One region of the Brevibacillus sp. genome, then DNA from elsewhere that is predicted to be linked to it. Evidence: predicted binding sites of a transcription regulator. Region 1 holds the regulator's gene; each other region holds the start of a gene.
The links. The regulator LexA, encoded in region 1, represses DNA repair genes until DNA is damaged. The targets are predictions, from matches to a motif close to CGAACATATGTTCG.
Positions count from the first base shown of each region.

Region 2: DEP07_RS01455 (WYL domain-containing protein) is a predicted target of LexA. The motif match lies at 2,608-2,621, and genes of this name have one in related genera.
Region 3: ruvC (crossover junction endodeoxyribonuclease RuvC) is a predicted target of LexA. The motif match lies at 3,168-3,181, and genes of this name have one in related genera.

Region 1 covers NZ_DOTK01000026.1:129,684-134,441, reverse strand. The annotation lists gene DEP07_RS06385 (FusB/FusC family EF-G-binding protein) at 293-931, opposite strand; gene DEP07_RS06380 (CD3324 family protein) at 1,102-1,416, opposite strand; gene DEP07_RS06375 (DUF4269 domain-containing protein) at 1,701-2,270, opposite strand; gene DEP07_RS06370 (DUF456 domain-containing protein) at 2,397-2,882, shown strand; gene lexA (transcriptional repressor LexA) at 2,930-3,553, opposite strand; gene yneA (cell division suppressor protein YneA) at 3,866-4,201, shown strand; gene DEP07_RS06355 (DUF896 domain-containing protein) at 4,294-4,491, shown strand; gene crcB (fluoride efflux transporter CrcB) at 4,588-4,758, shown strand, end outside.
Region 2 covers NZ_DOTK01000005.1:145,140-149,897, reverse strand. The annotation lists gene DEP07_RS01465 (hypothetical protein) at 414-653, shown strand; gene DEP07_RS01460 (glycosyltransferase) at 1,860-2,513, shown strand; gene DEP07_RS01455 (WYL domain-containing protein) at 2,640-2,855, shown strand; gene DEP07_RS01450 (hypothetical protein) at 3,541-4,188, shown strand; gene DEP07_RS01445 (VanW family protein) at 4,732-4,758, opposite strand, start outside.
Region 3 covers NZ_DOTK01000031.1:2,795-7,552, reverse strand. The annotation lists gene DEP07_RS07425 (SpoIID/LytB domain-containing protein) at 1-582, opposite strand, end outside; gene DEP07_RS07420 (DUF2905 domain-containing protein) at 775-993, opposite strand; gene ruvB (Holliday junction branch migration DNA helicase RuvB) at 990-1,988, opposite strand; gene ruvA (Holliday junction branch migration protein RuvA) at 1,993-2,610, opposite strand; gene ruvC (crossover junction endodeoxyribonuclease RuvC) at 2,607-3,107, opposite strand; gene DEP07_RS07400 (hypothetical protein) at 3,232-3,423, opposite strand; gene DEP07_RS07395 (hypothetical protein) at 3,558-4,649, shown strand; gene DEP07_RS07390 (BofC C-terminal domain-containing protein) at 4,707-4,758, opposite strand, start outside.

The DNA.
Region 1 (4,758 bases):
TACCCGAAAGGAACATCCTCGCTTTAGTTGATGGACGCCATCTTCGATGAAAATCGCCCTCCTCGTGGCGTATCCTGTGTGGAAGGAACCATCTCTCCGTGCACCTTCCACACAGGAAGCGGGCTTATAATGGATTCCATTTGAGAGAATCAGATACAACCTCTCGCCCGCTTGCCATCAACAACCCCTTGAGCTGCACGAGGGGTTCATTTTTTTGCCAAAACAGCTCCTTGTTCATGAATGAGAACAAGGAGCTGTCATCGTTTTTGCCCAGAAAGTTGCTGTTGGTCCCTCATTTGATCATGAGAGCTAAAAACTCGTGCAGTTTATCCAAAGAGCGGATGTTTTGATTGCAGGTTGTGCTGTCTTGGCATAAATAGTTTCCTTTTTTCAAATACGTGCCGTCACTTGAACCGCGTGCTTCCAGGACGAACATGCCGATGTCGGAAACTTTGTTGCAGATGGCACAGATGCCTTTCTTCGCTATGGGCGTAAAAGTGCCGTGGATACCGATCAGCTTGTCGGGGTAGTTGGCGATGATAAATTTTTTATCAGAACCGTTGTCGAACCAACTGATGTACGACAACTCGGCATACGGAAGCTCGGCGGCTACTGGTGGCTTGAGCTTCTTGATCTTCGGGTACATTTTTTTGATCGCTTGCTCGGTAACAGCGGGAAACGGAACAACATAAGGCGACAAAGACAGCAGAAACTGTTTGGCTTCGTTCTTTTCTTTCAGCGAACGGATTGGCGCAAGTAGTTGTCTTTGTTCGTCAGAAAGATCAGCGAACAGCTGAAAAACCGCTTCCTGCGCAATGTCTTTTCGTGCCCGGATGACGTTCAAATCCGTGCTGCCCGTATACGCATTCAACAAGTTTTGCACCTGCCATTTGATAAAGTTGTAGTGGTGGGGAAAAATAAACGGTTGCATGTGATCGTGTACCTCCTGTATGTGTCCGCTGCGCTGGTGGAAGAACGCAGCAGTTTTGTCTCTTTTACTTTAAAAGCAAACGGCTGCGCTTGATAGGGAGAGAACGATTCTAAACAAAACTCGGCATAGAAAAAGCACTGATCGTCCTGGGGACAGATCAGTGCCTGAGTCTATTTGACATATACGATTTTTTTGATCGTTTCGATCGAGAGAAAGTACTGTTCGGCCAGCTGTGGAATGGACACACCTTCGCGAAAAGCGTTGCGGATCAGGTTGTTCCTTTCGTCCAGCTGTTTTCTTCCGCCAGAGCGGGTTCCCCATTTATAATGCGTGGTTTTTGACTTCGGGATATAGATGGTTTCCCCCTGCACATACTTCTGGATTTCTGCAATCAGGCTTTCTGGCAGCATATTGGCTGCATTCGCATATTTCATTTTCGCTCGCTCCTTATTTTGGCATTCAAATAAGGGGCAAAGCCGGAAAATAAAAAATGAGATACATAACGGTAGGCGATGTATTGTCTAAACGACTGTCCACCTCATGCAAAGTATCGCCTTTTTATTTCCAGGCTTTGCATGAGACGCTGCAGTATCTGGCAAACTGAATCCATTCACCAACCATACACCCCCTCGATCACGATTCATACCTTCCTGTGCAGTACGCAAACTCTGCGCAGTTCCTTCCATTATAGATCATCTTGCAGCGATTTTCATGCGCAGATGTTTGCGAGCGCTTTGCCAAGTTACTCAAAAAACACGATCTTTGCGGCTTATCGGCCGACGATCAGGTCAAGCAACTGATCATCTGTCCATGGCTCCAGCGCAAGCAACGCTTGGTACGGGTCAGCTCCCGGGATGTGAAAGTAGGAGGCAAAAGCTGGCTCTGTCTTCAAGCCGTTTTGCTTGAGCTGGCGGATGTGCTGCCGCGCTTTCGGTCCTGCCAGTTGCAGCAAGCGATGTTCGATGATCATGTGCCGATACGCGTTTTGTTGTTCGACGGGGCGCGGTTGGGCAAAAAGCTCGAACCAGAAGCCGTGGGCAAAAAAGGAGACAAGACATGTGGGCACAGCTTGTACCGGCATGCGGGCTTCCTGGTATTCTTCGCAGTCTGCGTAAAAGCTGCGGGCGATCTCGGCGAACAGCTCAAGATCGTAGCATTCGCAGACGATGTCCAAATCGCTGTCGCCAATATCGATGTCGAGCGGAATCGTTCCGGCGAGCACCGGATCAAAAGCTTGCAGGCGTTGCAATACCGCGCTTTGTTCGATGGCTCGTGCGGCTGCTTGCTGTTTTGCTGTACCGTTTCGCAAATAGGTGAGATCACGCCAGTTTCTCGTCATAGAAAACTCCTGTTTCGTTCGGTATTTGCAGATGTTTGTCGCAACAAGTATGATAGATTCGCGAAAACAAGTGTGCAACAAAAATCGCTTTTGCTCGTATTACCTATGTGAGGGGAGTGCATGCAGATGGATATTTTACTCTGGATCGTTGTTTTGGTGCTATTCGCGCTCAGTATTGCAGGTATATTTTTGCCTGTGTTACCCGATACGATTTTGCTGTGGGCAGGCTTTTTGCTCTACCACTTTTTCATAGCAGATCCGGGAGCGGGGTTGCCAGCGTCCTTCTGGTGGGGAATGGTGGTATTCAGTATTTTGCTGTACGGCGCTGACTTGTTGACCAACATGTATTTCGTGAAAAAATACGGCGGCTCCAAATGGTCGTCGGTGGCGGCTGCCGCAGGGATTTTTCTCGGGATTTTCGTGTTCCCGCCATTTGGGATGATCATTTTGCCGTTTGTCTTCGTCGTGCTGGTGGAGCTGTTGGTGCAGAACCAGCCTTTCGAGCGGGCGGTCAAAGCGGGCTTTGGCTCCCTGATCGGCTTTTTGGGAAGCGCAGTAGTCAAAGTAGTGTTGCAGGTGACCATGATTATCTGGTTTTTCCTCGCCAGATAGAGAGAAAAAAGGACAGCGATGGCTGTCCTTTTTTGTATGTCGCGAAATTAGTGAATGAGGCGGTAGACGCCGATGACTTTGCCGAGAATGGAAACGGCGTCCAAAATGATCGGTTCCATCGTGGCGTTCTCAGGCTGGAGACGGAAGTGGTTTTTTTCTTTGAAAAAGCGCTTGACGGTTGCTTCGTCTTCTTCGGTCATGGCGACAACGATATCTCCGTTGTTTGCTACATGCTGCTGGCGCACGATGACGTAGTCTCCGTCGAGGATTCCGGCGTCGATCATACTGTTTCCGGACACGCGCAGCATGTACACCTTGTCTGAAGTCACGATATTTTCTGGAAGCGGGAAGTATTCCTCTACGTCCTCAATCGCCGTGATCGGTTGCCCGGCGGTTACTTTCCCGATGACAGGAACGCGGACAACGGAGTCTTCGAAGTTGTCCTGGAAGCGATCTTCTTCAGACAACAGCTCGATCGCGCGCGGTTTGGTCGGGTCGCGGCGAATCAGGCCTTTCTTTTCCAGGCGGGCCAAGTGGCCGTGTACGGTAGAGCTGGAAGCCAGTCCGACAGCTTCGCCGATTTCGCGCACAGATGGAGGATAACCTTTGTCGCGAACTTCCTTCCGAATGAATTCGATGATGGCTTGTTGTCTGCTAGATAATTTTGACATAAAAAGACACCCCTGATTTCTCGAACATATTTTCCTATATTATACCATGGGAGCTTGCGTTCGACAAACATAAGTTCGATAAAAAGGCGAACAGGAATTTTTGCCCGAAAGAACGTTTCTTGTCGAATGGTTGGTGCGAGCCAGAAGCATGGCTGTTCGCGGATTGTCCCATACCAAAAGGGGAATTGGCCATCTTGCCGTCACCTGCGTGAATTTTGCAAAGGGGCAGGTTTTCGTATTGACATGAACATATGTTCTCATTTATGATTAGGGTACGAACTTATAGAACGTATGTTTGCAGGAGGTTATCCCATGAATGTCATGTCTATTCCTAACCGTTTTGAAAAAGAATCGTCCCGTCGCGTCCGTTTTGGTATTACCAGAGGCCAAGCCCTGTTGTTCCTGATTACGTTTTCTCTCTTTTTTTACTTGTTGACCGAACTGGTGTTTGCTTCTTCGCACGCTGAGCCGCTAAAAGGAACAGAAGTGACGGTTCGCGACGGTGACAGCTTGTGGACCATTGCAGTCCGCCATCAAACGGAGACGGTCGATGTACGCGATCTGATCCAGGATATTAAAGAGGCGAACGATCTGCAGAGCAATCTGATTTATCCGGGACAGACCTTGCTCATTCCCGATCCGAAATGATAGAAAGCACTTGCCGGTTCGTCTCCATCTTGCGAGTTCGCCCTGATGTGATATAATTAAACGGCATTACTACTGGGTGGGAGGAACCGTACGTGGTATCTGACGCGGAAATCAAACGAATCAACGAACTGGTCAAAAAATCGCGCGAGGTTGGTTTGACCGATGAGGAAAAGCAAGAGCAGCAAGCTCTGCGACAAAAGTACATTGATGCGGTCAAGGCATCGCTGAAAGCGAATCTCGATTCCATCCGTTATGTGGAAGATCTTGAAGAGAATCGTCCCAAACATTAAGCTCACTTGTATTGATAAGGCAGACATCCTTGCTTGACGCTCGGGTGTCTTTTTGTTCCTTATGACTATCAGGTATTCGACAGAGGAGGAAAACAGATGGCGTGGGTGGCTGTAGCGGTAGGCGGTGCTGTCGGTTCATTGTTTCGCTATTGGTTGTCTTTGGCGGCGAATCAGCCGGGGTGGCCAATCGGCACCTGGTTAGCCAACATCATCGGCTCATTTTTGATCGGCGTGTTGTTTGTGATCGGCAAAGAGCGGGGAGGCATT
Region 2 (4,758 bases), on a different contig from region 1:
TACCAAATCCATCCCGGGTGTCTCTCTGGAGATTAGGCAAAGGTTTCTATATGTATCTAATGTAATACGGACATTGGCCTGATCTAGCATTTCTAATACAACCTTTTCGAATTTACTCCTTGTTTCAATAGCAAGCTTGCATGAGGATGACGGATATCATGGAATCGAATTTTCCGCAAAGCTGTCTTCTGAGTGAGGATGCCAAAAGACCTATTCAACTTGCGTAGGGATAGTGAAGTGCCACCAGAGGTACAAATGACCCACCCAAAACCTCAATACAAAGGGCGGCGGTTAGCCACCATTTTCTGATAAGATCGATAAGTCGCCAACTGTTCGTTTCCCACCTGCTTTTCATTACTGTGATATAATGAAAATAAAAACAATGGGGTGTATTGTTGAAGAGACAATTTTTGATGATTGTAAGTGATGTAACCAAACCACAAATAGATAGCGCCAGCGAAGCAGTAAAAGATTTTAACGAATTCATTGACTTGATTCCAATTGAGTCTAAATCTGATGGAGGCTATAGCCTGTACCTCGATATTCAAAAAGGCGATGTTCCGATAACAGTTTCAGATACACGAAAATTCCTGAGAAATTGGTTTATGCCTTTAAAAATAGAATGTGATTCAAATCCACGAGACTTTTATTAAAAGTCTTTTTTTATACAAAGTAAGTAAGAGGTGTGGGCGCTGGTTCGAACCCAGTGAAAACTTCTTTTGACTGTTCCTTGATGAAGCTGATTGTCGAGTGGCTCCCCGATTTATCCAATCGGCTGTTTTGTTATCACTTGCTACGTGGATTCAAATGTTGCATTCAAATCTTGTAAATATTTACGCTTAATTGGCCCGTTGTAAATCTCCTTTGTTATCCGTTGATGGAACGCCGTGTGTAATGTCCATCTAAGTGGATTGACTCCTGGCAATACCAACTACACTCTTGCTGAAGATGCAGCTCACAATGCTTCTTCGCCTATCGGTTTGCCTTTCTATACTGGTACTGCAGATTAGACAGCACTCTAATAGCTATTACTTTTCGAAGTCGCTCAACCGAGCGGCTTTTTCTTTTGGAAAGGGGGAAGAACACGGTTGTTCTAGAATCACTTGGAAGTTGGGTGCAAAATACGAGTAAAGTCTTGGATCAGGATCATTTTATTTACTTGTTCACTCATCCAGGCGCGGACTGTAACAGTGCACCTGTCACAATCTCACCAGACGGGCCAGTAATGGCAGCAGGACATGACGCTTCAACAACTTATGCATTGATTCCGCTAAGTGCTAGTAGAATTGTGTCACTTGGATCACTCAGCAGAAGCGTTTTCCAGAAGATATGGAAGACGGGTGACGTTGCTGACCCAGTGTACCCGCATAATTTGATCAAGTTTGATTGAGACGGATAGGCTAGATAAGTATGATGTTGATAAGCCTGACAATTTTATCGATAAAGAAACGTCTACGGCCTTGAAGCTGGAGGGCTGGAAACGTGAAGCCGGCTTGAAGGCAATTGACAGTGTTTGACTGCCAAAAGACTACTGAACAACTCGAACGCCTGGAAAAAGCGATTGACTAACGATCCAGCAGGCGGACTGAGCGAGTTGCCCTGGCTCATGTTTACGATGCCTGACCGGACGACAGAAAAAACAACGCGACAAAAACACAGCCCTCCGTCCGGGGGATAACCGGGGAGGGCTGTTGCCTGTTTGAACAACTCCATGAGCATTTCATCTATCTTTTGGCAACCATTGAAAACAACCCTAAATAACCTCAAAGTGGCAAGTGTAATGTATAAAATCAGGTATCTAAACCATAATAAAACAGCCTGAAAAGACTTATTTCCTATGAACAGAGGAGCAGATGAATATGAAAATCAAGCGACTGCTTGCGTTACTGTTGACCTTGACGCTCGTTTTTAGCATGATGCAGGCAGTAGTATCCGTGCAAGCTAAAGAGGGGAAGGTAGCTGATTCAGTTTGCCTCAGTCCCAAAATGGTGCAGTTGAAGACAGATATGCAGAAAGTCTGGATCGACCATACAATATGGACGAGAAGCTACATTGTCAGTGCCATATCGAATCGTCCAGACCAGCAGGACGTTTTGGACCGACTTTTGCAGAACCAGCAGGATATCGGGAATCTGATCAAGCCTTATTATGGGGAAGCCGCCGGAAATAAGCTGGCTGATCTTCTCAGAGAGCATATTTTGATTGCAGGGAAAATTGTAGCGGCTGCCAAAGCGGGCAATCAGGCGGATGTGAAAAAGCTGGAGGCGGACTGGCATAGAAACGCTGACGATATTTCGAAATTTTTAAGTGCAGCGAATCCGAACTGGCAGTTTAAAACGCTGCAAGATATGCTTTATGCGCACCTTCAATTGATTACGGAAATAGTTCTGAACTGTCTCAAAGGAGATTGGAAAGCGGATATTGCAGCAACGGACAAAAACGAGATCCATATGATTCATTTGGCGGACATTTTGACAGAAGGCATCGTCAAGCAATTCCCTGAAAAATTTTAACCGGGTAGCTATAGGGCAGTTCGACGCTTCTGCAAAGCTCCACAAGTGTAGAGCTTTTTTTATTTGCATGTTCGTATTATGTTCGCATACAATACAAACAAACGTTCCTATCTGGAGGCGAACAGCATGAAAAGGCAACTGCAAAGAGCCATACAACAGCATCAGTACATCCGGATTATTTACCTTGGCAGTGACGGCCGCACTACACAGCGAACTTTGCGTCCCATCGAAATTTCAGACGACCGACTGAAAGCGTACTGCCTCACGAGAAAAGCGCCGCGTGTCTTTGTAATCGACAACATCCTTGCGGTACAGTCAGTGGCGAACCGCCATGCTGTCTGATCTCTTGTAACATATGGAAGGGTTGGTGTGTTGAGAGGGCATTCCAGATAGACAATCCGTTCTCGATCCGATTTGTTCTGCCGAAGCAACGAGAAGGGGTCCTTCAGCTGAAGAAAGACAAGAAACTGGTAAAATGCCTCTTTTAAGTGGGGTACTTCCCGTCAGCAAGGTTCTATTTTTTCGGATCTCGACCTGGTCGTTCCACCGCGGGCGCATCTCTGTGATGTACTTCTTATCTATGTAACGGCTGGACATTTTTGTGATGCTTTGAAAGTGGATTAGTTCCAGCTGTGTAACATCGCCGCTGAGAATGTTTCGCGCTGCGATTTTGAAAAAATTTTCCGCTCACGCTTCTTCATGCCCGTTACCAGTTACCTCTCGTCGTTTATTAAAATCTTTCTCCCGATGTCCTTACTTAGCGAAGGCGCTATTAAGCGTTAAACTAAGGAGGAGATTGTGATGATGAAAAAATTTCTGAATTGGGCCCGTCGTTATGGCAATTGAAATGATCATCCATTGGTTTAACTGATCTTCTGGCATGGGGCTGGAGATTCAATTATCCCGCCATTCATCAAATCGCGCGGGTTGAAACGATAACTTTAGTTAGCTGCAAGATAAGCTTGCTCCCTTTACCCTAAATCTGCCCGTTGTAAATCTTTATCTTCTTATTTGTTGATGGAACGTCGTGTGCGATGAAAGTCGCTCGCACGGTGTAGGTCCAGGGCGACCTGGAAATAGCTTATCAGTAACAATCGAACAGACAGCACTAAGTGCGGAACAAGTCCAATTTAGATGGAGGTGGTCAGATAGCGACTATGCCGATTACATGGTGGCTTATGTAAATGGGCAGGAATACAGGGTCTTCAATTACGGAGAGACTTATGGATTTGGTGCTATTAAAACATTACGTGCGGATACAAGCTATGACATCACGCTTCATTTTTACAAGAATAATGTCAATATCGCCCAAGGCGAACTGCATATCGTTACACCGCACGATGATACAATTGCTCCAAACGTGAATGCAATGCTTGGAAATCACACATCGACCACGGCAGATTTTGAGGTTTGGTCAGATGAGCCCGGGACTATTTACTATATCTTCGTTAGGGACGCGGATTTTAACGTTATGCCTAATAAAAGTTTGATTATGGCCGGGAATGATCCGAGAATCGTACGATCTGGACAATTGAATGTAACAGCCGATCAACGGAAACAGGTGCTTTTGGATGGATTTACTATTACCGAGCCAGGATATTGGACACTTTATTTAGTATCGGAGGATTCGGCGGGTAATATTTCAAGTATCCAAGGAGCAGGGTTTTCTCTGTGAAAAACGTCGATACTTTTTTCAGCAAACGGGATGTGACTGTTTGCGGTCAACAAAACGGTCATGTCGTTTGTTGATCCAAACAAATTAGTCGTTGGCGGCTGATCCTTAGGATTTATCCTGGGGTTTTTTCTTGGAAAAGCTTGAGTAAAGTGCGGAAGAGTCGGTCAACCGAGCGGCTTTTTTGACAAGGAAGATGAATAAGGTAATGAGGACATTTGCCAATAACTGCCCTAATCACCAGAGGAGCAAGTCAGAGAGAGGCACAATCGAGCTGGACTTCCTTCCTTTATGGCTTATGGCTCGCAACGATTTCGGTCGTGCCAAACATGCAGATTGAACAGCCAGAAGTGGCTGAACGTCTAATCGAGTGTCAGCTAACGGGTAAAGACATGTTGGCTAAAGAATCTTTACATTCGTACCGCAAAAAAGGGGGCAGGAAACAGGGCAGGCAAGATAGCAAATGTTTTGGCAGAACGGAACAGCGGGTGTTGACCACTCAACAACTTTTGCATTACGGCAAATCAAGATAGGTTCTTGATGCCCCTACCGAGTTATTTCATATTTGACTTC
Region 3 (4,758 bases), on a different contig from region 1:
AAGCACGGGATAGGCGGCGATTCCTTTTTGTTCAAAAGCTTCTTGCCACTTCTGGGCTTCGCTCAAGTTTTTGAACTGACCGGCTTCCAAGCGGAGAGGGCCTTGAACGATCGGCTTCTGGCCTGTCGCTTGTGCTACTGCCGCCACCTGGGCAGCTGCGGCCTGATACGTATCATACGTACCGCTTACGATTTGATAAAGCGTTTGTCCGCCACGATTGACTACTTGAATCGAGCCTTCGTATTTTTTCTGGCTCATGAGTTGGGCGATTTGCTGCGCCTGATTCCAGTCAGAAGTCTGCGCTACAACCAGATGGTACTCGTCCACGCGGTAGCGGACAGTGTCTCCATCCAATTCGGGCAGCTCTATTTTGCCTTCCGGGCCTGTCAACGTCACTTCCATCCCTTTTTCAGCCGTAAGTGTAACAGCAGGGACTACTCCCCTGTATCCTTTTCCGATATCCACAAAAAGTGCTACCCGGATATTGTTGTCGCCAGCCGCCTGAGTCGGTACTGTTCCTCCCAGGAGAGCCACTGTGATCAGACCCGCCGAAAGGACTTTCCCCATCCACTTCTTTTTCATGTCGTCCAACGTCCTTCCTTTCTCCTGATTTCGTCGAAAATTGGCATGCGCTCCCATCTTTTTCGACAATCACAGGAGATTTTCCTGCCCTTTTTCCCAAAATGGGACCAATCCGCTTGCATGCAAAAAGCCATCGGGCACCCAGCTCCGATGGCGTAAGCTTTGTTCTACATGTGCAAAAGAGAAGCGCTCTCACTTGAAAAGCCGGATGACATACATCAGAAGCGACAACACAACGCTAATCACAATACACGTCACAATCGGAAAATAAAACTTGACGTTTTCCTTTTCCACGACGATATCTCCCGGCAGGCGCCCCAAAGGCAAGAAGCGTCCGCCCACCTGCCACAACAAGCCGATGACGATCAGGACGGCCCCGCCGATGACGAGTAGCTTGGCTATCGGATTCACGATTTCATCTCCCGCCCAAAATGCTGGTACGCACTCGGGGTGAGCACACGTCCCCGCGGCGTCCGCTGCATAAAGCCGATCTGCATCAAATACGGTTCGCAAACGTCTTCTACCGTTTGCGCCTCTTCCCCGATGGTGGCGGCAATCGTATCCAGTCCGACCGGACCGCCGTCAAAGCGCTCGATAATCGCAAGCAGCAGCTTGTGGTCGATATGATCCAGTCCGCATGCATCTACTTGCAGCCGCTCCAGCGCTTCTTGCGCAATCTCTGTCGTGATGACGCCCTCGCCCTTGACCTGAGCAAAATCGCGTACGCGCTTCAACAGACGATTCGCCACGCGCGGGGTGCCACGCGAGCGTCTGGCAATCTCCTCTGCCCCGCCCTCGCGAATGATGACTTGCAAAATGTCAGCAGCCCGCGACACGATAAACGTCAGCTCGGGAACCGTATAAAACTCCAGCCGGTTGACCACGCCGAATCGGTCGCGGAGCGGAGCGGAAAGCATCCCTGCTCTCGTCGTCGCTCCCACCAGTGTAAACGGCGGCAAGTCGAGGCGAACGCTGCGCGCGCTTGGCCCTTTTCCGATGATGATGTCGAGCGCAAAGTCCTCCATGGCCGGGTACAGCACTTCCTCGACGCTCCGGTTCAGTCGGTGTATCTCGTCGATAAACAGCACGTCGCCCTCTTGCAAGTTGGTCAAAATCGCCGCCAGGTCACCAGGGCGTTCGATGGCTGGCCCGGATGTCGTGCGGATGTTGACGCCAAGCTCGTTGGCGATAATTTGCGAAAGCGTCGTTTTTCCCAATCCAGGCGGCCCGTACAGCAAGACGTGGTCTAGCGACTCTTTGCGCATTTTCGCCGCTTCGATGAAAATTTTCAAGTTTTCCTTCACATGCTGCTGTCCGATGTACTCATTCAAATAACGGGGACGGAGGCTCAGTTCCGCAGCATCCTCTTCCCAGTTCATGTGCGTCGTAATAATTCGCTGATCCAAAATCCTACCCCCTCATGAGCAGGGCAAGCCCTTGCTTGATGAGCTTTTCTACACTCTCGCCCTCTTTGGATTTCTCCGACAGCGCGTTTCTGATTTTTTGCAGCTCGCCATCCGAATAGCCGAGCGCCGTCAAGGCGTCGAGCGCTTCGTTCAACGCGGATACCGCCTGCTCGCCTGCCGTCAGATCGCCGGCTGCGACAGTCAAAATCGCCGATGGCGTATAGCCGACCAACTTGTCCTTGAGATCGAGAATAATGCGCTGTGCCGTCTTTTTGCCGATCCCGGGGAACTTGGTCAAGTATGTCACATTTTCTTGTTGCACGGCCATCACGAGCTGCTCAGGTGTAGCAGCCGCGAGAATCGCCAGGCCGCCTTTTGGCCCGATGCCGCTCACGTCGAGCAGCTTGCGGAACAAATCGCGTTCGTCGCGGGTCGCAAAGCCGTAGAGCAATATCGCGTCTTCGCGGACATGATGGTGCGTATACAGCTTCGTCTTGCTGCCCTCGTAGCGAACGAACTGGTACGGATTGGGACAGAACAGGCGATACCCGATCCCTCCAGTCTCTACGACTATGTATTCTGAATCCAGGTAACAAAGTGTCCCTTCCACAAAATCAATCATTTTTGAACTCCTTCCGAGATGGAGATAAACGCCTTAAACTGTGCGTGCGTAATCGCAATCCCCAACGCATCCGCCACGTCATCCGGCTTTGGCACTTCTTTCAGCCGCAAGAGCAGCTTGGTCATTTCCTGGATTTGCTTCTTCTCTGCCCCACCGTACCCGGTCACCGCCTGCTTGACTTGCATCGGCGTGTATTCGTACACGGGCACCCCGGCAAGCTCTGCCGCGAGCAGGATGACGCCGCGCGCTTGCCCGACGGTGAAGGCGGTTGTCACGTTTTTATTGAAAAACAGCTTTTCTACTGACATTTCATCTGGTCGATACGTTTCCAGCAAGCTTTGCATCGCTTCAAAAATTTGTTTCAGGCGAAGCGGAACAGGCAAGCCTGCCTCTGTCTGAATGCTTCCATACTGGACGGGACGCAATTGGCTACCCTGCTTATCCAGAACCCCAAACCCAACGATCGCAATGCCAGGGTCGATTCCTAAAATGCGCATAGTCCACTCTCCGTAGGCTTAAGTTTCTACTCTCTACTGTATCACAAAGCGCCCGAAAAGCGAACGTGTATTTCCATGCAAAAGCCCGCTCCTGCTTGCGAGGAACGGGCCATACGGCGTCGCTTTAGTGTTTGTTCATCCCGAGTGTATCTGACACATCATGCTGCATGTGGGCATATTCATCCACACCGCTCTGCATTTGCTCCTGGATTTTGTTGATCTGCTGGTAATTGAGCTTGTTGTGTCCCTGATTCAACTGAACGTACAAACGCTGATGGAACTGGTCTTTGTAGCTACCTCTTGGCATGGTAGACATATGAAAAGACTCCTCCTTCGATCACCGTATGCCTACAGTATGGCGTGCGACCACAACGCTTATGATGCCAAGATTTACACCTCATTGCCCTGCTTTTGTCAAGACAACATAACTGGTGGAGGTGCTTTCATCCGGTGCGACACTTACGATTTGCTTTCGTATTCATCTGTCTTCTCCTGACGCTGTTGATCCCGGAGCCATCCGCCCAATCTGCCCATGCCAAAAGCAAAGAAGAAATCACGGTATCTGTCTCGGTCTCACCCGCTTCTTCCTTTCACTCCACGTTGACGTTTCGCGCCCAGCACTCGTTTGTGAAGCAGCTGCTGCGTGCAAAGACAGTCGCGGCCTATGTGAATCCATACTGGGTCCGCGCGACTCTTGTCGTGCACAATCGCTATTTCTTGTACGATCACGACGGGAATTTGTTTGAAAAGGAACGCCCGCTGCAATACATGCTGGGCGCAAACTTGAAACAAAAAATCGAAGATCTGGTAGCAAAAGTGGAAAGTGTGCACTACGCCAAAGCAACTCCGTGGGAACAAGTCAAGCAGACTTTCGGCCGCATGGAATACGCAACCGTCATCGACCTGGAAACAGGGGAACGGTTTCACGTCCAGCGCCGGGCGGGCAGTCGCCATGCCGATGTGCAACCATTGACACGTACGGATACCCAAACGATGAAAAAAATTTATCAGGGCAAATGGAGCTGGAAGCGCAGGGCGATTCTCGTGGAGGTCAACGGCGTTTATTTCGCCGCCTCGATGCACGGCATGCCTCACGGTGCGGGGGCTATCGCCGGAAACGACTTTCCCGGACACTTTTGCATCCACTTTTTTGGCAGCTCTACCCACAAACGCAAGGAGCCTGACCCGAGCCACAGCCTGATGATCCAAAAAGCTTCCGGCTCTCTGGCCGCGAACTTGATCGGGGCATCTGCCGAAGAGCTGGTCGGCTATTTTTTGACCGCCCTGCACGAACAGGACATTCATTCGCTGCGGATGACGACAGACGGCTTTCCGCTGCCAGATCGCCTGGCGCAAGTAGCATCGATTCGCAAAACCGAGATGGTCATCCCTGCCGATGAAAAAGGTCCCTTGCTGCTGGAAGTGCCCGTTCATCTGACCTACTTCACGCGGAACAACGACGAGCGCAAGGAAAAGTGGACGTTTGTCCTCCATCGCCCGGTTCCGTGGGACAGATGGCGCGTCATCGCGGTAGAGCTATAAGGCTATAAATATAGAAAAAAGCCGGAATCGCTCTCCGGCTTTTCCCTTCCCTGATGATCATGGCGAATCCAGTTGAAACTCCCCATACGTGGAAAGAATGCTGTTGTAC